Linked DNA regions of Priestia megaterium. Each later gene encodes a partner of the first gene's protein in a complex. Links are inferred from orthologs where the notes say so. Each region holds a gene or a part of one and is shown in the gene's direction. Other genes may lie near its edges. The genes, in order: LIS78_RS20460 and ptsP.

Region 1 (3,068 bases):
TTTACACCTACACCAAAGCTAGGTTCAGGAGGTCCATCACTTTATGCTGTTGATCCAGGTGCTATTTCAGGGTGCTTATACCGATACACCTATATATGGCCGAGAAATGGTCGACCTTACTGGTTTTACCCAACCTTTGTAGGCAGACGCTCAGTTGCAGGATATCGCTGGACAGGATCTTTCTGGGTGTATGCTGGGGTAGATGTAAATCAAATTCGAGAATTTCAATGTGTATAAAACTCCGCTTGCGGAGTTTTTTTGTGCGAAAAGGTTGACGCATAAAAAATGACGTTATATAATAAATCTCGAATTAAAGATAATTCGTTTAGTAATATCTCGAATTAATGATAAAATACACTTTTTAGGAGATGACATTTATGGCAAATGTATTATATGTAAAAGTAAATCCGCAGGTTGATGAAGCATCATTTTCAACTCGTTTAGCACAGGTTTTCTTAGATGAGTATAAAACAGCAAACCCGACTGATACAGTGACAACGCTTGATCTGTATAAAGAAACAGTTCCATTCATTGATGGAGATGTTTTAGCGGCATGGGGAAAAGCTGGAGCTGGTGAAGAATTATCAGCTGTTGAATTAGAAAAAGTAACGCGTATGGGTGAATTAGTAGAGCAGTTTTTACAAGCTGACAAAGTTATTTTCTCAGCTCCAATGTGGAACTTAAGCTTCCCTCCACTAATGAAAGCATATATTGATAACATTTTAATTGCAGGAAAAACGTTTAAATATACTGAAAATGGTCCAGTAGGATTAGCTTCAGATAAAAAAGTAGTATTACTAGAAGCTCGTGGAGGCGTGTATTCAGAAGGCCCTGCGGCAGAGCTAGAATTTACTCAAAGCTATTTACGTACAGTGATGAGCTTCATTGGTGTTCAAGATTTCCAACTGGTTGTTGCAGAAGGCATGGCTTACACACCAGCAGAAGCAGACAATATTCTAGCAAAAGCATCTGAAAAAGCAAAAGAAGTTGCGTCAACGTTCTAATGTCAAAAGCCCTTTAAAAGGGCTTTTTTTTAGGTTTAAAATTCAATATCCCTCCTTCGGAAAATATGTAAAGGGTTACATAAAGTGCAGCATAGAGAACGTACTTCTTATAAAAGCGCTTATACATTTTTATTTACAAGACAAAAAAAGCATGGTTAAATAATGACCATGTTAACGTAACATCGGGATAGGGGAAGTTTTTCTGCAGAATCATTGGGGTATGCTACAAGTACAATCTAAAAAAGGGTGATTGAGATGTTTAAAAAATTATTTGGTAATAAGACAAAATCAAAAGAAACAACCGTTCTAGCTCCGCTTTCAGGTAATATCCTGCCAATCAGCGAAGTGCCAGATCCAGTGTTCGCACAGAAGATGATGGGAGACGGTTTTGCAATCGAGCCTTCAGAGGGACAAGTTGTTTCACCCGTTGCTGGGGAAGTAGTTCAGCTTTTCCATACAAAACATGCGGTAGGCTTAAAAACAGAAGCCGGTACGGAAGTATTAATACATATCGGCCTTGAAACAGTGGCAATGGAAGGCGAAGGATTCGAAGCTCACGTGGCACAAGGTGACAAAGTAAGTGTAGGAACACCTCTTATTACATTTGATTTAGCACTTATTCAAGAAAAAGCGAAAAGCATTATCACACCAATTGTTATTACAAATAGTGATGCAAGTGAAAGTTTCGAAATTTTGGCTCAAGGGACGGTTCAAAAAGGCGAAACGGCTTGTGCAAAAGTAACGATGAAGTAATAAGCAAAGCCTTTTCCTTTAAGAAAGGAGAGCGCATTTGAAGATTTTAAAAGTGTTAAATAACAACGCTGTTGTCTTTAAGGAAGGCGGAGTTGAAAAGATTGCGATGGGTCCCGGTATCGCTTTTCAAAAAGGTAAAAATGACCTTATTAATGCTGCGAAAGTGGAGAAAGTCTTTGTCATGAAAGAAGAACAGGAAAAGTTTCAAGAACTATTAAAAAACCTTCCTGAAGAGCATATTCAAGTGGCGGAAGAAATCATTTCGTATGCTGAGCAGCAGCTTTCTGCTACGCTAAGTCATCATGTGCATATTGCTTTGAGCGATCATTTATCCTTTGCTGTCGAAAGGATAGCCCGCGGAATTTCCATACAAAATAAATTGCTTAATGAAATTAAATCTCTCTATCAGCCTGAGTATGCAATAGGAGTGTGGGCTCTTCAGCATATCAAAAAGAGACTAGATATCACGATGCCGATTGACGAAGCGGGATATATTGCGCTTCATATTCATACGGCGAAACTGAATTCACCGGGAATGCAGCAGCTAATGATGAATACAACGATTATTAATGAAATGGTTACGATTATAAAAAAAGAGCTGAATACGGAGATTGATGAAAATAGCATGTCCTATCAGCGTCTGCTGACTCACTTGCGCTTTGCGTTAAATCGTTTAGCGCAAAATGAACCTTTTCATGAGATGGATGAAGAGATGCTCGACGTATTAAAAGTCAAATATAAAAAATCGTATCAGTGTGCCGAAACGATAAAGCAATTTGTCAAAGATGAGTACGAAATTAATTTTCCAGAAGCGGAGTTAGGATACATCACGCTTCACATTTGCCGAATAGAGCAAAGAATATAGAAAAAAACATTGACGAATATTGTTGCTTTGAGTACAATGAAAGCGTATTAATTGAATAATCGGGATTGTGACTGGTAAAGCAGGCAAGACCTAGAATGCGCATGAAGGACAACTATGTCTTTTATAAGCGTATTTTAGGTCTTGCTTTTTTTATGACATACAAAAAGGAGGAAGTAAGATGGACGTAAAAGAAATTGCTAAAAAGCTTGTTCCGCTTTTAGGAGGAAAAGAAAATATTGCTAGTGCTCAGCACTGTGCTACGCGTTTGCGCCTCGTTATTCGAGATGAAAGCAAAATAGATCAAAAAGGTTTGGATGAAATAGAAGATGTAAAAGGGGCTTTTTCAAATTCAGGACAGTTTCAAATCATTTTTGGAACCGGTCTCGTTAATAAAATTCACGCTGCTTTTGTTAAAGAATTAGGTGCTGAAGAGGCTGCTGCCCCAG
Region 2 (3,283 bases), 2.6 Mb from region 1 along the record:
TGGTGTTCTTGAAGTTGGTAACAATATTCAAGCTATTTTCGGTCCGAAATCTGACACGTTAAAAGGTCAAATTCAAGACATTATGAATGGCAAAACACCGGTTGTCACAAAAGAAGAGACAAAAACAATTGAAAAACCTGTTGCAACATCTGAAGTAGGAAGCGATAATGGTAATGATATTGTTTCACCGATTGAGGGAGAATTGGTACCTTTATCGGAAGTACCAGATCAGGTATTTTCACAAAAATTAATGGGTGACGGTTTTGCAATTATTCCGAAAACAGGCACAGTAGTTGCACCAGTGGACGGAAAAATAGTAAACTTATTCCCGACGAAACATGCTTTAGGTATTGAATCAACGACTGGACGTGAAGTTTTAATTCACGTTGGTATTGATACAGTTAATTTAAAAGGCGAAGGTTTTGAAGCTTTAGTTGCCCAAGGCGATGAAGTGAAAAAAGGACAGCCTCTATTGAAAATTGATTTAGACTTTGTAAAAGAAAATGCGCCATCGACGATTACGCCGATCATTTTCACGAATTTACAAGCTGATGAAAAAATTGATATCTTAAAGCAGGGCCAAGTTTCTCAACAAGAAGCAAATATTATTAACATTTCAAAGTAAAAAGGAGATTGATTTAACATGGCACAAAAAACATTTACAGTAACAGCAGACTCAGGAATTCACGCACGTCCAGCAACAACTTTAGTACAAGCAGCAAGCAAATTTGATTCTGATATCAACTTAGAATTCAACGGTAAAACTGTAAACTTAAAATCAATCATGGGCGTTATGTCTTTAGGTATTCAAAAAGGCGCTACAATCACTATCTCTGCAGAAGGTTCTGACGAAGCAGATGCACTTGCTGCTCTTGAAGATACAATGAGCAAAGAAGGATTAGGCGAATAATGACAAAGGAAATTCAAGGCATTGCCGCTTCTAGCGGCATTGCTATTGCTAAAGCATTTCGTCTAGAAAATCCAGAATTAACCGTTGAAAAAAAATCAGTAACTGAAGTTGAAGCAGAAGTAGCGCGTCTAGAAGCTGCCCTAGAAACGTCAAAATCAGAACTTGAAATTATCAGAGAGCACGCTCGTAAAGAACTTGGAGATGACAAAGCAGAAATCTTTGAAGCTCACTTATTAGTTCTAAGCGATCCTGAACTTATTAATCCAATTAAAGATAAAATTACAAATGAAAATGTAAACGCTGAACATGCACTTGATGAAGTAGCGGCAATGTTTATTAATATGTTTGAGTCAATGGACAATGAATATATGAAAGAACGTGCTGCTGATATCCGTGACGTAACAAAGCGTGTATTAGCTCATCTTTTAGGTGTAAACGTTTCAAATCCAAGCTTAATCTCAGAAGAAGTTGTCATTATCGCAGAAGATTTAACGCCGTCTGATACAGCACAGTTAAATCGTAAGTTCGTAAAAGGATTTACAACAGATATTGGCGGACGTACTTCTCACTCAGCAATTATGGCGCGTTCAATGGAGATTCCAGCTGTTGTAGGTACAAAAACAGTTATGGAAGACATTCAAAACGGCGTATTAGTAATTGTTGATGGTTTAGATGGCGAAGTTATCGTTGATCCAAGCGAAGAAACAGTAAAAGCTTACGAGAAAAAAGCCGCTGAGTATGCAGAACAAAAAGCTGAATGGGCTAAGCTTGTAAATGAAAAAACGGTTTCAGCTGATGATCATCACGTTGAACTTGCAGCTAACATTGGTACACCAGAAGATGTAAAAGGCGTATTAGAAAACGGCGGCGAAGGCGTTGGCCTTTATCGTACAGAATTCTTATATATGGGCCGCGAAGAGCTTCCGACAGAAGAAGAGCAGTTTACTTCTTATAAAACAGTTCTTGAACGTATGGAAGGCAAACCAGTGGTTGTTCGTACTCTTGACATTGGTGGAGACAAAGAGCTTCCTTATTTAAATCTACCAAAAGAAATGAACCCATTCTTAGGATTCCGTGCCATTCGCTTATGTCTAGAGATGCAAGACATGTTCCGTACACAGCTTCGTGCGCTTCTACGTGCAAGCGTATACGGTAATCTGAAAATTATGTTTCCTATGATTGCTACTGTTGATGAGTTCCGTCAAGCAAAAGCTATTCTTTTAGAAGAAAAAGCCAAACTTCAACAAGAAGGCGTGCAAGTTTCGGAAGACATCGAAGTAGGGATGATGGTAGAGATTCCTTCTTCAGCGGTAATCGCAGATTTATTTGCTAAAGAAGTAGATTTCTTCTCTATCGGAACAAACGATTTAATTCAATACACGCTTGCTGCTGACCGCATGAATGAGCGCGTGTCTTATTTATATCAACCGTATAACCCAGCGATTCTTCGCTTAGTGAATATGGTAATCAAAGCGGCTCACAAAGAAGGTAAGTGGGTAGGCATGTGCGGAGAGATGGCAGGAGATGAGATTGCAATTCCAATTCTTTTAGGCTTAGGCTTAGATGAATTCTCAATGAGTGCAACATCTATTCTGAAAGCTCGTTCTCAAATCCGTCAATTATCAAAAGCTGATATCGAACCTCATTTAGATACAATTCTATCAATGTCTTCTACGGAAGAAGTTATTGAGTTCGTAAAATCAACTTTTCATATTGGATAATAAAAAGGTGTGATCATATATGATCACACCTTTTTTATCTTTTAAGCGAAAATAGTAGGCAGAAGCATATTCGCGAACAGCATTGTAAGAAGTGCTGCTACGATCATGCCAAGGCTAGAAAAAGTACCTTCAATTTTTCCAAATTCAAAAGCTCTTGCTGTACCTGTCCCATGAGAAGCTACTCCTAAAAGAAGACCTCTTGCTAGAGAAGAGTGAAGTGCGAGGAGCTTAATCAGTTTTGGAGCGACCATACATCCTACTACACCGGTTATAATCACAAACATAATGGTAATATTCGGATCTCCTCCTAGCGTCTGAGATACATTAACAGCAATAGGAATCGTAACCGATCTTGGAATTAAGCTATGAACCAGCGTTGATTGTAAATGAAACACTAATGCTAACAGCATGGAAGATATCATGGCAGCAAACGTGCCGAGCCCTACGCTTAAGCTGATTTCAACACGATGTTTTTTGAGTAAATCAAAATACTTAAACATAGGAACAGCAAAAGCAACGGTTGCTGGTCCAAGCATAAAGCTAATAGCACTGGCACCTTGCTTATAATGATCATAAGAGCCATTCGTTACTAATAAGATGCCAATTAAAAGAATGGGGGCTAGTAAAATAGGGGAAACTAGCATAGACTTAT

What was found.
Region 2: the proteins of LIS78_RS20460 (region 1) and ptsP are in contact, whole or in part, in an NMR structure (PDB 2MP0), measured with the Escherichia coli proteins. The link is inferred for Priestia megaterium from one-to-one orthologs.

Annotation. Positions count from the first base shown.
Region 1 is NZ_CP085442.1:3,932,777-3,935,844, reverse strand. What follows is about bases 273-3,008. They hold LIS78_RS20460 (PTS sugar transporter subunit IIA), read left to right. Parts: upstream 273-1,259; coding sequence 1,260-1,757; downstream 1,758-3,008. Other genes in these bases: LIS78_RS20450 (sucrose-specific PTS transporter subunit IIBC), read left to right, coding at 2,801-3,008; LIS78_RS20455 (PRD domain-containing protein), read left to right, coding at 1,795-2,622; LIS78_RS20465 (FMN-dependent NADH-azoreductase), read left to right, coding at 378-1,004. Also shown: LIS78_RS20470 (transporter), read left to right, coding at 1-237; more of LIS78_RS20450, read left to right, coding at 3,009-3,068. UniProt on the Escherichia coli protein: The phosphoenolpyruvate-dependent sugar phosphotransferase system (sugar PTS), a major carbohydrate active transport system, catalyzes the phosphorylation of incoming sugar substrates concomitantly with their translocation across the cell membrane.
Region 2 is NZ_CP085442.1:1,290,506-1,293,788, forward strand. Bases 320-3,270 are described here. They hold ptsP (phosphoenolpyruvate--protein phosphotransferase), read left to right. Parts: upstream 320-909; coding sequence 910-2,631; downstream 2,632-3,270. Other genes in these bases: ptsG (glucose-specific PTS transporter subunit IIBC), read left to right, coding at 320-625; LIS78_RS06585 (phosphocarrier protein HPr), read left to right, coding at 644-910; LIS78_RS06595 (LrgB family protein), read right to left, coding at 2,673-3,270. Outside these bases: more of ptsG, read left to right, coding at 1-319; more of LIS78_RS06595, read right to left, coding at 3,271-3,283. UniProt on the Escherichia coli protein: General (non sugar-specific) component of the phosphoenolpyruvate-dependent sugar phosphotransferase system (sugar PTS).